DNA from 4 places in the Methylomusa anaerophila genome. Region 4 is predicted to be linked to each of the others. Evidence: riboswitches for the same ligand, from Rfam matches in the RefSeq annotation. Region 4 holds a riboswitch; each other region holds the start of a gene.
The links. A riboswitch is a leader RNA that binds a small molecule or an ion and turns the genes downstream of it on or off. The one in region 4 is predicted to bind cyclic di-GMP.

Region 1 (4,191 bases), 1.8 Mb from region 4:
CAGACTGCCAAGTCTAAAACGGAACCGGGAATATAAGCTTTTACGACTTGGCATGATAATTGCAAATAATATAAAATTAAAATAAAATTAAAATCGGAAATTAACATTTAGCATTGCTGCGATACAAAAATTAGGAGGTATTAGATAATGATTATTGGTGTGGCAAAAGAGATCAAAAATAATGAAAACCGGGTGGCTTTAACCCCGGCCGGTACCGCAACCCTGGTTAAAGCCGGGCAGCGGGTGCTGTTTGAGCACAGCGCGGGTATTGGCAGCGGTTTCTCTGATGAAAGTTATATAAAGGCCGGCGCTGAAATCGTCACTGATAAAAAAGAGCTCTTTGACAAAGCCGAAATGATCATGAAGGTAAAAGAGCCTCTTGCTCCCGAATATGATCTTTTTCATGGGGGCCAAATTCTATTCACCTATCTCCACTTGGCACCCGAGCCTGCTCTTACCAAAGCCCTGCTAGCCAAAAAAGTAATCGGTATTGCTTATGAAACCATTGAGCGTAACCATAGCCTGCCGCTGCTAATTCCCATGAGCGAAGTTGCCGGCCGCATGGCGGTACAAGTAGGTGCTCACTGGCTGGAAAAAACCTTCAGTGGCAAAGGCATACTGCTGGGCGGCGTTCCCGGCGTTGAATCGGCTCAGGTTGTCATCATCGGCGGCGGCGTGGTAGGCACCCACGCGGCTAAAATGGCGATAGGCATGGGGGCCCGGGTAGCTATTATCGACAAGTCCAGCGAACGGCTGGCATATCTCGACGACATCTTTGGCGGGCGCGTCACCACTATTATGTCCAACAGCTACAATATTGCCGATTGGGTTAAACAGGCCGACCTGCTTATCGGCGCTGTTCTGCTGCCAGGCGCCAAAGCTCCCAAACTGGTTAGCGAAGAAATGGTTAAAACCATGGAACCCGGCTCGGTTATCGTCGACGTAGCCATTGACCAGGGCGGCTCGATTGAAACCATCGACCGGGCTACCACTCACAGTGATCCCACCTATGTCAAATACGGTGTTGTACACTACTCTGTCGCCAATATGCCTGGCGCAGTTGCCCGAACTTCCACCCTGGCTCTTACCAACGCAACCATCGAATACGCTCTCCAAATCGCCAGCAAAGGCTGGAAAGAAGCTCTCAGGGCCGATTCCGGTCTGGCGAAAGGTCTCAATGTTTTTGAAGGCAAAGTTACTTTCCCCGGGGTTGCTGAAGCCCACAACCTGCCTTATACCCCGGTTGCTGAGATTTTGGGATAAGGATTCAACAAATAAATTATCTGGATCAATACCGCGAGAAGTAAATTCTGATATTGAGAAAAAAACAAAACATCCAACCCATATATGGGTTGGATGTTTTGTTTTTTTAAGGATATTTAATATAACGCAATTCTCAACAAAATATATCTAATGTACTATGCTTGACAATTTCCTTACAGTTAAAAATTCTATTGTTAGCAGGATAAGCCATACAAAAATTATACTGATTAAGCAATTTTAGACAAATTCAAACAAATTTCAAATAAAAATAACATCAAGTATACATAACAATATGGACAAAAGGATTATAACTTTAGTAATATGAGACAATAGTAATAATTGGAAAAATAGCCATATACATCAATAAAATTACATATTACGCTAAAATTAGACATAAATTTCCGGGGGAGGCGAGTATAACACAAACTGTGAGACCCTTCGTTTCAGCGACTGGCAATAAGGTTCCGAAGAATCTGGCTCGAAGGTAAAACAATTCAATGATTACCAATAACGGAAGCGATGAACGTCAGCCTGTATATGGACACTTGGGCTGCCGGGAGCTGGCAGTGTAACCGGCCGATATTGTATGTATGGCCGTTTGCTAACGGCCATTTTTTGTTATATAAGAAATGGCTAGGACGGCGCAGAACAGCCTTATTTAACGCTTCGACGCTTTGTTAAGAAAGGTACTTTTAACCAAATTAAGTGGAGGGATGAACAATGAGTGACAATACCTTGAATGGCGGAACTGGTAATGATACGCTGAACGGCAGCGGGAGTTCTTACACCATGGCCGGGAGCATGGGCGACGATACCTACATAGTAGACGATGCCGGGGATGTGGTGGTGGAAAATCCTGACGAAGGCAACGACACCGTTGAAGCGAGCATTACCTATGCCCTGGACGCAAATGTTGAGGACTTGACGCTTACCGGCACGGGCAACATTGACGGTACAGGCAACGAACTGGATAATGTCTTAACAGGCAACAGCGGCGATAATACTCTTGACGGCAGGGACGGCGCTGATACCATGTCCGGCGGCCAGGGCAATGATACGTACATAGTTGACAACGTGGGTGATGTAGTCAGCGAGAGCATCGCCGAAGGTATTGACACTGTTCAATCAAACATCAGCTATAGCTTGGGAACAAATGTGGAAAATCTGGTCTTAACCGGTGCCGGCGCAATCAATGGTACAGGCAACGAACTGGATAATTTCATTGCAGGCAATAGTGACGACAATATGCTTGACGGCGGTCTGGGCGCTGATACCATGGCGGGCAGCTTGGGTAATGACACCTACGTCATAGATGATGCCGGAGATGTGGTAACGGAAAATGTCGGCGAAGGAATTGACACAGTGCAATCATCCCTTACCTATAACCTGGGAGCCAACTTAGAGAACCTGCTGCTAACAGGCACAGCTAATATCAATGGCACTGGAAACTCATTGAACAATATTATTATTGGGAACAGCGGCAGTAACATCCTGGACGGTGATGCCGGTGCAGATATGATGGCTGGGGGCTTAGGCGATGATACCTATATTGTAAACAGTGTTGGGGATGTTGTGGCAGAAAACATCAACGAAGGGACCGACACGGCACAGTCGTCCGTTACTTATACCTTGGGAGCCAATGTAGAAAACCTGACATTGACCGGCACAGGAGCAATCAATGGCGGCGGCAACACACTGGACAACGTTCTAACCGGCAACAGCGGCAGCAATATCCTGGACGGCAGGGCCGGTGCGGATACCATGGCCGGCGGTTTAGGCAACGACATCTACATGGTGGATAACATTGGTGACATTGTTAGCGAGAATGACAACGAAGGAACTGATATGGTACAGTCATCCATTACCTATGGTTTAGGAGCCAGCGTAGAAAATCTGGCCCTGACTGGCACAGAGGCGATTAATGGCACAGGTAACGCTCTGAACAACGTCCTTACCGGTAACAGTGGCAGCAACATTCTGGACGGCGGGAGCGGCGCGGACACCATGACCGGCGGCTTAGGCGATGACACCTACATAGTGGATAATGTGGGGGATATTGTTAACGAAACCTTCAATGAAGGAACGGACACGGTGCAGTCATCGGTCTCCTATACTCTGAACGGCAACATTGAAAACCTGACGCTTACCGGCACGGAGGCGATTAATGGCGGCGGCAACGAACTGGATAACGTTCTTATTGGCAACAGCGGCAGCAACGTCCTGGATGGCGGGGCCGGCGCGGACACCATGACGGGCGGCTTGGGCGATGATACCTATACCGTGGATGACGCAGGTGATATCGTCAGTGAAAATGCCAACGAAGGAACCGATATGGTGCAGTCGTCTATCACCTATACCCTGGGAGCTAATGTAGAGAACTTGACATTGACCGGCACGGGGACGATTAATGGCGATGGCAATGCATTGGATAACGTTCTTATTGGCAACAGCGGCAGCAACGCCCTGGATGGCGGGGCCGGAACGGATATTATGGCGGGCGGTCTTGGCAATGACACTTATGTGGTGGATAACACCGGCGACATTGTCAACGAGAATGCTTACGAAGGAATTGATACGGTACAGTCATCCATTACCTATACTTTAGGAGCCAACGTAGAAAATCTGGCACTGACCGGCATAGAGGCGATTAATGGAACGGGTAACGCTCTGAACAATGTCCTTACCGGTAACAGCGGCAGCAATATTCTGGACGGCGGGATCGGCGCAGATACTATGACCGGCGGTTTGGGCGATGATACCTATGTAGTGGATAACGCCGGTGACATTACCTGCGAAAGTGCCGGTGAAGGAACCGACATAGTGCTGTCGTCTGTCTCCTACACGTTAAACGCTGACATAGAAAATCTGATCCTGACAGGCACAGGGGCGATCAATGGTGCTGGCAACGCATTGGACAACAAGATTACC
Region 2 (4,191 bases), 1.8 Mb from region 4:
ATAACATGATAGTCTCTGTTGCGTGATTTGTCACGCAATGCTTGCCATCTTTCCAGAGCTTAAGTGTCTTATCTGTTGATGCTGATTCAGTGTATATTTTTTCAACCCCTTCGACGCGGAACAAGGGACCAGGTATTCCATGGCTGACTAAAAGCGCACAGGTTATATTTTGAGCGTATCCCTCCATCGTCATACCATCGATGAACTCCTCAATTTGCTGTCCCTTGACAACGCAGAAAAGACCCTATTGAAATGCGGTGTGAGAACACTGTGAGAATGAAAAAGACTACTTCAGTTTTGAAACCAAAGCAGTCTTTCTTCTATCCGCGCGCCTCCTATATCTTGAACTTACTGACGGCTTGCGTTAATTCCGTTGCCATTTGAGCTAGACTTTGACTTGAAGTTGCGATTTCCTGCATAGCCGCGGTTTGCTCCTCGGTCGCGCCGGAGATTGTCTGGGATTGGGCCGCCGATGTCTTACCCACAGTCTCAATTTCGCGGATAGCGGTAAACAAAGATTGATTGCCTTCCGCCATCTGGTTTATAGCTGCAGCGATATCTTTGATTTCTCCAGATAATTTGAGAATTGCTTCGACGATATTCTTAAACGTTTCTCCCGTGCTATGAACCATAAGAATACCTGATTTGATACCTGCAGCCCCGGTTTGGGACGCGGCAACAGCACGGTCCATATTGATCTGATTTTGCTGTATAAGAGTGCCAATCTTTTGCGTAGCCTGATTCGATTCTTCCGCTAGCTTACGGACTTCCTCAGCCACAACCGCAAATCCACGGCCCGCCTCACCTGCTCGTGCCGCTTCAATAGCGGCATTAAGGGCAAGCAAGTTGGTCTGATTGGAAATAGTGGAAATCAAGGTGACAATTTCACTGATTTCTCTAGAGCCTTTGCTTAAATCTACAATGGCAGATTCAAGGGCAATCGATTCTTTACCGATTCCATTCATTTGTTCCTCAGTCCGGTCTACTGCCTGACGGCCTTGTTCCGCCGATTGTACTGTAGAAAGGGCAATCGAAGACACTTCTTGCGCAGCAAGGGAAATTTGCCCGGTTCTTGCCGACAGTTCTTGTGCCACTTTTACAACCTGGCCGGTGGCTGCTACCTGTTGCTCCGACCCGCTGGCGATTTCGGCAACGGAACTGGCGATCTGACTGGACGCATCTGCGGATTGATGGGCGCTTGCGGTTAACTCTTCACTGGATGCTGCCAACTGTTCGGATTGGGACAATACTTTTGAAACAAGTGTATACAAGTTGTTTCGCATTTCTTTGAAATCTCTAGTTAATTGCCCGATCTCATCGTAGGAAGAAATATTGAGTGGTCGTTCCCGCAGATCACCTTGTGCCAACTGCATGCATTCGTTTCGAATCAACGTGATAGGAGTCGCGATACGTTTGCTTATAATGAAAATGAAGACGCCAGCCAGCAAAATACACACGAATGCACCCCCAAGCAGGGACTGTTTTAATGCGCTTAATTCATGGATTGCTTCGGCTTCCGGAGCTGTTACCATCATAAACCAGCGCTGGCCGCCTAACAGATTGATAGAGACAATGGTCCCGATTCTATCGATGCCGTCAACAAATTGATATTTGCCGCGCACAGTCTTACCTGAAGCAGCTTCTTGAACCAGCTTTACCAGACGGTCGTCAAGTTCGGATCGTTGTAGCTTTAATTCAGGGTTGATCTCCTTTTGGCTGAAATTGAGCTTACCCTGCATCTCGGGAAAGCGCGGATGAACGATGACAACGCCATTGGAATCCAGTACTAAAGCATAGCCGGTTTCTTTAAATTTTGCTTCTTTGACCAGGTTATGCATCTTTTCTATCGAAATGGAACCGGTCAGTACACCGGTTAATTTCCCCTCATAAAGAACCGGAACAGCAACATTTATTCCTGCTTTTCCGGTTGTCCTGTTCATCAGAGCATCTGAAACAGCCGGTTTTTTTGTTGTGATTACTTGTTTGAAATATTCCCGATCTCCAAGATTTACCGTGCTGCCGTCAGGTCTCAGCGCTATGCCGTCTGGTGCTATATAAGTTATATTCTCTAGAATATCAAGCCGTGAAACGCATTCAGACAAAGCTTCCTTTAGTGCCTGCCTGTCAGAAGGATTGTATATTCTTTTGATGCCGGCAAACGATTCCAGCTGAACTTTGGCACTGTAAACCTGCCCGGAAATACGGGAAGCATAATCCGACCCCATCGCTGCCGCCGTTTCATCAACGCTCTGACTTAGAGCCTGCAGAGAAAGATAGTAGCTAATCCCGACCAATGCTCCAAAAGATAGAATAAAAAAGGGCAATAAGATGATGAGCAACCTCGTTTTCATGCTAGTGATTTTCATAGACCAACCATCTCCCGTCCAGTAAATTTGTTGACTTTGCTAAGCCGGCAGCAGTTATTTTTCAAGATATCTGTGACTGAATTTTTGGCAGTACGAGATATCCATAAATAAATAAGGACAATAAAAAACCCGGTTAAGCATCTTGTAATAATTTTCACAAGAGCAACCAGGCAGTCATAGGAAGCACCCGCCCTTAGACCCACGGCTTTGCGTCCTCGTTTTTCAACGAGTTTGCCATAAAATATGATATAGGAACGCCATATCAATGTCGATTATTGGATTATATTGTCGTCTAAACTTAGTATAAGCCTCTTACTGTAAACTCGTCAATGAGTTTCCCGGAAACTTAACATACTATAACGGTTTTTAACAAAGTTCTTCTATCCGCTCGCCTCGTACTTCGCTGATCCACTCAATGTTTCCGGCGATGGTAGTGATGGTAGTAATGGTAGGGATTGCACCGCTTCCCAGGGAAGCAGAAGCAATTAATCTGATTTGTTTCAACTCGTATTGACGTGCTGACAGCGCGCCGATTGTTTGCAACTAATTTTTGCTTTTTTGCCGACTTCGCAGCAACCATGCGGGAATTATACCGCAAAAACAAATCAACGCCAAAACGGCAAAAGCGTCATTAAAGGCGAAGATTGCCGCCTGCTTTTGTACGGCGGAACTAAGCAGAGCCAAAGCCTTGGCCTGGATGATTCCCGGGGCGAAGCCAGCCCGGGCGTACAGGCTGTCGCTGTAGGTCAGCATGTGTTTTGCCGCACCGGGCGATCCCCCCACCTTAAAAAACAGGTCTTGGCAATTCGCTAGTGTTTGCTTCATGGGCAAGGAGGCGGCATTCATGTATTCCGCGATGTGGGCCAGATGATATGCCTGACGATGCTGGATCACTGTCGATAATAAGGCGATACCGAATGATCCGGCAATTTGGCGGATCATGCTTTTCATCGCTGTCGCCCGGCTCATTTTAGCCAGAGGAAGGGCGTTCATCCCCAGTGTGGTGGCGGTCATCAGAAATAATCCCAGCCCCGCTCCCCTCAACATCATGACGAAAAGTATGGTGTAGTAGCCGGTATCCATATTTAGGTGTACAAAAGGCAGGGAAGCCATTCCCAGGATGACTATACCGGCAATTACCACCGGTTTGGGGCCGACTCTGCGGGCGATCCTGATTGCTACGGGCATCATCAGGCCGGAAACCAAGGCCGCCGGCAACAGCAAGACGCCGGTCTGCATCGCCGTATAGCCGCGGATATTCTCCATAAACAGCGGCACCAGGAAAAGACCGCCGTACAGGCCGGCAGTCCCGATGAACAAAACGCAGGAACTGCAGGTAAAATTCCATTTCGTAAACACTGTCAAGTCAAGAAGCGGGTTCTCAGACTTAAGCTCAATAGCGACAAATAACGCCAGACTGGCAAAGGAAACATATAATAGAGCAATAATATAGGGCGACGTCCAGCCTTCTTCCGCCCCCTTGTTGAGCGCCAGCAGCAGGCACAGCAGCCCCAGGGACGACGTGATAAAGCCGCCGGCGTCAAACTTGCCGTTGCGGTTCAATACGCTTTCCCGCAGGATCAACGCGGCCAGCAGATAACCTATAAAACCTACCGGGACATTGATGGCAAAAATCACTCGCCAGTCCCAGTACTCGACGAGATAGCCGCTCAAAGCCGGACCGATTGCCGGCGCAACCATTGCCGACAGGCCCCAGATGCTCATAGCCTGATAGCGCTCCTCGCACGGAAAATTATGATAAACGATTGTCATGGTCACAGGATAAACGAGGCCGCCGCCGATAGCTTGGATGACGCGGAAAAGG
Region 3 (4,191 bases), 2.0 Mb from region 4:
GTTTACATTGGGTTATCTGGATGCTTTTTTTTATGCGTTTAATTTCTAAGGCAGGTTCCTCCAACCGAATCGTCGATTCCACAGGGATTTGTATAAAGACTTCTTTCAATTCAACAGGAACCTTAATGGATCTTATACCGTTTTTATATATTGTGGGTATCTCTTCATTATGGCACTCCTGCAAGGTTTTGGTTTCCAGGACCTTAGCTTTACGACCTGGTTCTATACGTGGCAGCTCAGGGACTACTATACCATCTCGTGGCATGGAAAAATCTCGTAACATAAAAAAATTTCCTCCTTTTGTAGTTTTGGTAATTAACCCTAATATAGTGTATGTTGAAAGTGGAAGTATGGTTACATAAGTAATTGGTTAACTTCGCTTTTAATGGAAAGTGTCAAAGCTCATACTCCGGCATGATAAACAGCCGGCAACAGCCAAGCTGGAAAGTTATGTATAATGAAGTACAGAGCGAAATCAGTTAAGTTAAATCAAGAAAAATTTATTGATTATAACAAATTTCGGAATTTGTTATAATTATTTTATGAAGTTGTTACCAAATTGTAACAAAAAGCATGTACTCTATAGTTAGAGTTTTTCTTATATGTTTATGCTTATTAGTCCATTAGTCACAGAGATTCTAGAGAAGCAAACACTTCTCTATTTACATAGATTGTCCCCTCATTATAAACACTTTATCTCTGCCCTGTAACTTGTGTTGCCGGGCATCCTTTTTTATTGTCTGCTTTCGGCTGAAGGATTTATGCCGTGATTTTATCTTGAAATTTTTATTACAGGAAGGGGCGGAAAAACCGATGATTAGACATATGTTCTATGGTGTTGGGATACTGGCAATTTTGGCGGTGATCTCAGTGGGATTCTTTTTACATACCTATTTTATGTTACAATATATGTAATACAATAATTACAATTATTTATAAAATTTTGTTAAAATCATTAATCATAACGATCTGTCCATGGGAAACCGGGATTCCGTTGCTTTGTGGTAAAGAAGGAATATAGTGGCCATTTATAGAATATTAGAACTAATAGGCAGGGAATGGGAGTGTCCTAGACGTTAATACACCTGGAGGTGGAGAGGTGCAAAACCAGCTAGGGAAAAAAATATTGGTTATTTTCCTGATTGGTTTCATCCTGATGGTGCCGGTATTTGCCGGTAGCACCAGAGGGGCAGCGGCAGCTACCTTTACCCAAGAATTATTATATGGCGCTGTGGCTTTTTCGTATATTAGCTGGCAATTGAATGACCTTAATGATAAACGCCAAGCCGATATGCTTAAACAGACCCAAAGTAAAACCGGAGTTTATAAAGATGAACAAGCAAATGGGTATGTACATAATATAGCCGACCGGTTAATGTCCAACGGACTGATTAAGGACCATTATGAAGTATACATAACCCCTGCTAAAGAGTTCAACGCTTTTTGTACACTGGGACGGGTAATTGCCGTTAACAAAGGCACGGTTGATTTACTGGATGAAGATGAACTTGCGTCTGTGCTTGGGCATGAAATGAGTCACGGGGAACATAAAGACCCTGTTGAGGGCACAAAAAAGATACTAGGACTCAGCCTGGTGGTGGATTTATATACGCAGAACAACCCGAATCGGACCAGCGAAGTTCTTGGTGTTGTTGCAGGGAACTACGTCGCTAATGAGGTAATTACGATGAAAGAGGAGTGGAACGCAGATAATTCAGGGTTTAACAATGCTGTTGCCGCCGGCTTCAACCCAGGCGGCCCAGCTGCATCTATGGTCAAGCTTCGCGCCCAGGCTGGCGAGTTATGGCATGAAGGACTAAGTAAAGTTATTAATCCGAATAATCACCCGAAGACATCGGATCGCATTAATAATTTTGCAAAACGCCTTACGGATTATAGTAAAGGGCACATTACGGTTAAAAACGACCAGACGGTTCAAATTGACAACCAAGATGTTGTAACGCCAGTTAAGACCAATAGATATTTGGCTGAAGAGAGAGCATACTTAATAGCCGGTAATCTCGCCAAGTTATATCACAATAATTCTCTAAACACCGCCTATGTCGGCGATGATGGTGCGGTTTATATCGATGGGCAGCTGATTATGACTCCTGTCGATAATGATGTCGCGGGCTATGAACTGGCCGACAGAATCAATGCCATTACCGGCAAATGAATCAGTGTACAAAAAAAGTAATCAGGCAATTTTGCCTGCTTACTTTTTTTGATACGAGCAATTCGCTGTTTGTGTTAACTGTAAATTAAATTATTGTTAAATTACTTGAATTAAATTAAAAAAGTGTTACAGTGGAATTGCGGTTGACAAATTAAATCATTATACTTCAAATTATGACAATTTTATATAGTGGCAAACTTATCGAAAGATAAGGACGCAAAGCTATGGGTCTAAAGGAAAAGCCTATGATCGCCAGGTTGCCGTTTGGTATTACGGCCAAACGCCTCATAAACCAGCTGTGGGGCTGGTTTTATTTCGTTGAGAGACTTAGAAAGAATTGTTTTTGTGTAACTGGGTAATAACTGATTTGAATGGAGTGGTTAATTATGGCAAGAATAGGATTGCGTATTTTCTCGCAGATAAATCGACCGCCAAAAGCTTTAATTGACAGTTTTGCAGGAATACCGGCGGCCTATATAGCAGACAACCTGAACCATACGTCGTGCATGGATGCCAAAATTCGCCCAGTCAACGACATTCCCTTACTTGGACCGGCTTTTACCGTTAAGTTACGCCCAGGCGATAATCTTATGCTTCACAAGGCGCTTGATATTGCCCAGCCTGGCGATATTGTGGTAGTTGATGCCCAAGGTGACCTGACTAACTCGGTTATGGGAGAATTGATGGTTTTGTGGGCCAAGCAAAGAGGTATCGGGGGTTTCATTATTGACGGTGCTATTCGTGATATAGGAGCACTGAAAAAAACGGATATGCCTATCTATGCGGCAGGAGTCACCCCGGCCGGGCCTTATAAAGATGCACCCGGCGAAATTAATGTTCCCGTCGATTGTGGGGGAGTACTTGTTCATCCCGGCGATATCTTGGTCGGGGATGAAGACGGCATTGTCGTCATTAACCCATGTCATGCCCCAAATTTGTTAGAAAAGTCCTTAGCTAAATCCTGTGCCGAGAGAAAAGCAAAGGGAGACATAGCCAGCATGGCCTGGGACCGCACGTGGCTTGATCAAGCTCTTAAAGAACGGGGCGTTATAATTGAAAATCGAAATTTTCCCCGAACTAATGTTCATGCGCCGGTGAAAATCATAGTGAATGAAACAGATCATCATATTGATGCCCTCGCGATTAATATCAGTATGGATGGAATATTGCTGCAAGCTGAGCAGCAATTGGAGCCCGATTTATCAATCCGGCTGTGTTTGCCCGAGGAGTTAGGAAACATTGATGTCGCAGCAAAAGTCACCTGGCAACAAGGCAATAACATTGGCTGCAGGTTTGTGGACCTGTCTGAGGATAATACGCGGGCCATATTTGATCTTGTTTTATATTTACATTTGCAGCGAAATCCAGGCTAAGCCTGTTCCCGTACAGGTTCCTCGGAGTCCTGTTAAGTCATACGAACTATGTCGAATAAAAATGATAATTGTAGAATTTAGTATTGCAAATTCAGATTATTATGTTATAATATATTATATTATATTATATTATATTATGTTATAATAACATTAATTTTGTTGACAATTTTAAAGTGGGCAAACTTATCGAAAGGTAAGGACGCAAAGCCGTGGGTCTAAAGGGAAAAAATACCTATGATTGCCAGGCTGCCGTTTGGTGTTAACGGCCAAACGCCTCATAAACCAGCTATGGGGCTGGTTTTATTTGTTTTTGTGTTAATTATACCGGGGCAAGGATATAAACTAGCACATGAATTACCTTCGCTAAAAAACATAAAGGGTGAGGCTAATCAAATGTTAAAAAAATAGATAGATTAATTAAAGGGAAGGAGTTTTGAAATGCAGTGGAAAGTATTACAAAAAAAAATACTGGACTACATTCAGGCTAACGAGATGAGTACAACGGAAGTGGCCGATGCCATGTATAAAACCGGAGAGTTAGATCCCAAACTGCAGGTTTTATTGCCTGGAAGCAGAGTAGTCGGCGTCATCCACTATATTCCTGCCTTTAACGGTTCGAATTACCATGTACATAATTATGCC
Region 4 (4,191 bases):
ATAAGGCTATCGGCAAGAGGATTCAACAATATAGAGAAGCAAAAGGATATACACAGGAATCATTTGCAGAAATTGTTAAGCTGACTCCTAATTATTTATCAGCTATTGAGCGCGGTGTAAAAACTCCAAGTGTGGACACTTTAATTGATATCATAAATGGCCTGGATGTATCAGCGGATGAAATATTAATGGATGTGATCAATGCGGGCTATAAAATCAAAGCATCAAAGTTATCCGAAGCAATCAGCAATCTGCCGCAGGATGAACAGCGAAGAATTCTTTCTGTTGTAGAAGCACTCATCAAAGAGGCAACGTCGCGATAACTATTTTCAGAATGATGCACAGAACTTGATACAGCCACAGAAAAATAAGCCTAACAGTTTTTAGCTGCTAGGCTTTATGCTTCATTAGCTGAAACATCGTATCAATAACATTTAATATCAGCTTTTGATCATCAAGGCTTAAGGTATTAAGTTTGTTTATTATCAGGGACATTGTGGTACTGTCCGTTTCCATGTTAGATGGCTGTATGTATTTAAACAGATCCTCGAAAGTTAATCCCAGCGCCTTGATAATTTTATCCAAACTGATTAAAGAAGGATTCCTTTCTCCTCTTTCTAACCTGCCCAGATGAGAAGGGTCTATGCCTGCTTTATCTGCAAGTTCCTCCTGACTCAGCCCTTTTTCAGATCTCAAAATTCTTATTCTGTCACCTACAATTTTTGAAATATCATTCATTCTATCACCACCTATTATATAGAAACTTATATGGTGGCGGTGATAATGGCAAGGGTATATTAGTCATATTTATTTATATTGTGACTAATATACCTTGACACAAACACGAAATTTGTCTATACTTGGAAATGTGTATTTTTTCCAAAGGAGGAAGATTAGGTGATGTGGATTTCAAACAATCCAAGAGACAACCTGATAGCCTTGGCTGTCTTAACTGGCATACTTGCCATAACAGGTATAGTGCATTTAATAAAAAAACATAGAGAAAAACAGGAAATAGAGAGGTTCAGACAAAGACAGTGCAAACAGGGTGAAAATATCTCCAAAAGGGATATTATTCATTTAAATAAAAGTGGCAAGGAGCGATAAGTGTGAGCTTTATATTTGACTACTACAATGAACATGGAGAAATGCCTAGTCCCGCGTATTTTCTCGTACTGCTTGCAATAATGGTTATACTGCTTGTCGGAATAACCATTTATAACCATAGACAAGATAAAAAATAAAGACCAGATAATAATTTACTATTTTTCATAATGTATCCAGGCTTCGACACATATCGACGTATTCTATGTGTTACACTAATACTGATAGAGTTACATTAACCCTATTAGAATTAGTAACAGGAGTGATGTAGATGTATAAAAAACTTAGGATGAAGATGTTGGCTGTCAGGATTGAATGGCATTGGGGCTTTATTATGAGAGGCAGAAAAAAAGGAAATCATCTGCTTGAGAAAGGGCCGCCGTATACTTCTGACAAGATACTGAGGCTGAGCAAACGAGTGGATCGTCATTGCAACAGCATTTCAAGGTTGACTAATAAATATATTGAACTAGCAAAAAACGATCAAATTCTTCCATGCTTTAATATGAAAGGCGAAGCTTTATGTAGGCATAATTAACAAAAATTTCGTAGGGCATATCATTCCTACCAAGAAAAATGAGTAATCAAAATTAATTAAGGAGTTACGATTATGCTAGCGGTTACGAAAAGAAAAGTTGACGAACTTGGCAGAATTGTTCTGCCGATTGAGTTAAGGACGAATCTCAGCATTGAATCCGGTGATTCACTTGACATATGTACTGATGAGCGCGGTAATATAATTTTACACAAGTCAATAGACCGCTGTGTTTTTTGCAGAGCGACATCTAGTCTTACCCTTGTTATGGATAAATGTGTTTGCTTAAGCTGCAAAAACACCATAAACAATACCTAATTCTAATTATTTAATACTTCAGTAACCGGGTGCGAAAAACGCATCCGGTTATTTTTTTGGAAATATGTCCATTGGCTAATCCCAAGACAATAAAACTATTATATCAATAGCAGTAAAGATAGCAGCTGGGGGATGAAATAAATTCGCCTGCGGCTAAACTTACCTTGCAATGGCAGTGTCTAGGTTGACATATTCTATAAATTAAATTTTTATGAACAATAAATATCGACCATATTTTACAAAATTTACTATTACATATATTGTAAAATTAATATAGCGGCCAGAATTTCGTTGTAATCGCTATTTTATTGTTGCTTTTAAAAGAAAGGAGATAATTTTTTAAGTCTGAAATTTACAAAAAAACAAATAAAGCGATAAGGGCAAACCTGTTAAAAGACAGCGACGCAAAGCCAAGGGTCTAAGGTACTGCTGACAGCAGCACTATGATTGCCTGGTTACCGAACTGATTACAACTATACTATAACCCTGCCCTTTTAGGCAGGGTTATAATTTTTGCGCAATTCATAGCTTCAATGACTATGAATAGGGCTTTTATGCCGGCATGTCTTTTATATTTGCCCATTGTGAAAGGGGTACAAAATGGGAATTTCAAAAAGGACATTGCTAAGAGGCCCGAAATAAAGAAATTTTTCACGGCAATTTCAACACTAAATACATTAATCAGTTAACAAGTGATTGGGACATTGAATGGCCCGTAATTTGCTATTGGCATTTTGCGGGCTTTTTCTGTTTTTTAAATAAAGCATTAGTCTCTATAAGATGCCGTTCCCCTCCGCTTGTTCTTCATTTCCGGATTTCAAAAATCACGAAATGGAGGACAAGCCTTATGGAAGAAGGCAAGAAACGAACTAATTATAGGAAGCTATACCCTGGCGTAAAAGAAGAAATCTATGAGGTGCTGGAGCGATCTGATCGGAAAATCAAGTACAGTAGATATGATCTGAAAACGGAAAGATGCAACATTGATTATGAAAAAGCAACGGTTACATACATTCCAAGCCGCGAAGATTCCCTCGATAGGCTTGAAGAACAGAATTACCAGTTTTCAGATCAAAGCGAAGGCGTGGAAGATCGCGCAATCAAAGACACTCTGATTGCTGATATGAAGTCTTGCATAAAGCATCTTTCAAAGGAAGATCAAGCTTTAATTACCTATATCTTTTTCAATGGGGGAACCCAGCAAGGCTATGGGGAATTGATTGGCATTACGCAACGTGGCGTTGGCAAGCGCCAGGAAAAAATCCTTGAAAAGCTCAGAAAAATGATGGGCATAGATATTTAAAAAAAATTCAAAATTTTAGTTCTGAACCCTCTCACTCAACGGCCAAATAAGTGAGGGGGTTTTTTCTATCCCTCTTTCGCTCCTTGAAAATTTCATATCCGACAGCATAAATACATGATCTGTCCGGCCGTGATGAGCGGCAGCGACATTGACGGGAGCGCCAAGACTACCTGCGGATGGGTGACAGACATCCGTCGAACCGATGGCATCGAAGGCGACGAGCGGCAAGGCCCGGTTATAAAACAGTCTGTGGTAGACTGTTTCGCCATGAAACGGACAGTGACAATGCTACTTCCGCCCAGCCACAGACATCGCAATGGGGGCGGCTCGGTGAGAACCACGGAGAGGTGAAATCCCTATGAGGCTTGCTGACCACAAGCCGTTTATGCTGCCGCCCTGGCTTCGGGTAGTAGTGTCAAATAGAAGCAGCCAAATGAAGAACAAGAGATCGTTTGATCTTAGAAACTACGCGGCAGGATTTTTATTGCTCTTTTCCCATCCTGCCGCGTCCTTGTAAGATTAAACACCAACAAGGAGGTAATGTTATGAGCAACAAATCACTGAATGAATTGCTGGAAAAAGACCTGGTCGTCGGCTATGTCTATGGTTATGACGGAACGCGTCAGGTCTTTTATTTCGAGAACTCCCCTGCAAACATTGCAAATTTTATCATGCTCCATAGCGAAAACACAGATAAAATCGTTCTGACGGATCAGTTGGACAGGTTAATCCTGAACACCTTTGGGGAATTCATCAACAGCTGTCCCGATCAGGCATTCCTGGAGGAAGTCAAGAAAGAGCTGGTACCCATGCAGCTGGGGGAAAAAGAACCGTCTGAGATACTGTCTGCCAGCGAGGATGAATTTGCCAAACTCTTGTACGAGGAAGATCGGCAAGTAACGGAAGCTGAGCTGCGGATGTTGTAGCTCCG

Region 1: linked by a shared signal. The riboswitch ahead of MAMMFC1_RS07130 (calcium-binding protein) and the one ahead of MAMMFC1_RS15490 (sigma-70 RNA polymerase sigma factor region 4 domain-containing protein) in region 4 are both predicted to bind cyclic di-GMP.
Region 2: linked by a shared signal. The riboswitch ahead of MAMMFC1_RS06955 (methyl-accepting chemotaxis protein) and the one ahead of MAMMFC1_RS15490 (sigma-70 RNA polymerase sigma factor region 4 domain-containing protein) in region 4 are both predicted to bind cyclic di-GMP.
Region 3: linked by a shared signal. The riboswitch ahead of MAMMFC1_RS02600 (RraA family protein) and the one ahead of MAMMFC1_RS15490 (sigma-70 RNA polymerase sigma factor region 4 domain-containing protein) in region 4 are both predicted to bind cyclic di-GMP.

The regions. Positions count from the first base shown of each region.
Region 1 covers NZ_AP018449.1:1,627,772-1,631,962, forward strand. Annotated here, with positions in the region: gene ald (alanine dehydrogenase) at 148-1,263, shown strand; cyclic di-GMP riboswitch class II at 1,767-1,850, shown strand; gene MAMMFC1_RS07130 (calcium-binding protein) at 1,984-4,191, shown strand, end outside.
Region 2 covers NZ_AP018449.1:1,583,683-1,587,873, reverse strand. Annotated here, with positions in the region: gene MAMMFC1_RS06960 (hypothetical protein) at 1-193, opposite strand, end outside; gene MAMMFC1_RS06955 (methyl-accepting chemotaxis protein) at 336-2,366, opposite strand; cyclic di-GMP riboswitch class I at 2,525-2,612, opposite strand; gene MAMMFC1_RS21385 (hypothetical protein) at 2,733-2,870, opposite strand; gene MAMMFC1_RS06950 (DHA2 family efflux MFS transporter permease subunit) at 2,910-4,191, opposite strand, start outside.
Region 3 covers NZ_AP018449.1:583,680-587,870, reverse strand. Annotated here, with positions in the region: gene MAMMFC1_RS02610 (CsxC family protein) at 1-283, opposite strand, end outside; gene MAMMFC1_RS02605 (M48 family metalloprotease) at 1,100-2,176, shown strand; cyclic di-GMP riboswitch class I at 2,358-2,441, shown strand; gene MAMMFC1_RS02600 (RraA family protein) at 2,563-3,549, shown strand; cyclic di-GMP riboswitch class I at 3,716-3,803, shown strand; gene MAMMFC1_RS21255 (hypothetical protein) at 3,784-3,957, shown strand; gene MAMMFC1_RS02595 (RraA family protein) at 3,988-4,191, shown strand, end outside.
Region 4 covers NZ_AP018449.1:3,410,991-3,415,181, forward strand. Annotated here, with positions in the region: gene MAMMFC1_RS15465 (helix-turn-helix domain-containing protein) at 1-323, shown strand, start outside; gene MAMMFC1_RS15470 (helix-turn-helix domain-containing protein) at 391-738, opposite strand; gene MAMMFC1_RS15475 (hypothetical protein) at 898-1,107, shown strand; gene MAMMFC1_RS15480 (hypothetical protein) at 1,376-1,642, shown strand; gene MAMMFC1_RS22725 (AbrB/MazE/SpoVT family DNA-binding domain-containing protein) at 1,715-1,957, shown strand; cyclic di-GMP riboswitch class I at 2,327-2,420, shown strand; gene MAMMFC1_RS15490 (sigma-70 RNA polymerase sigma factor region 4 domain-containing protein) at 2,805-3,260, shown strand; gene MAMMFC1_RS15495 (hypothetical protein) at 3,375-3,611, shown strand; gene MAMMFC1_RS21570 (hypothetical protein) at 3,619-3,777, shown strand; gene MAMMFC1_RS15500 (resolvase) at 3,806-4,186, shown strand.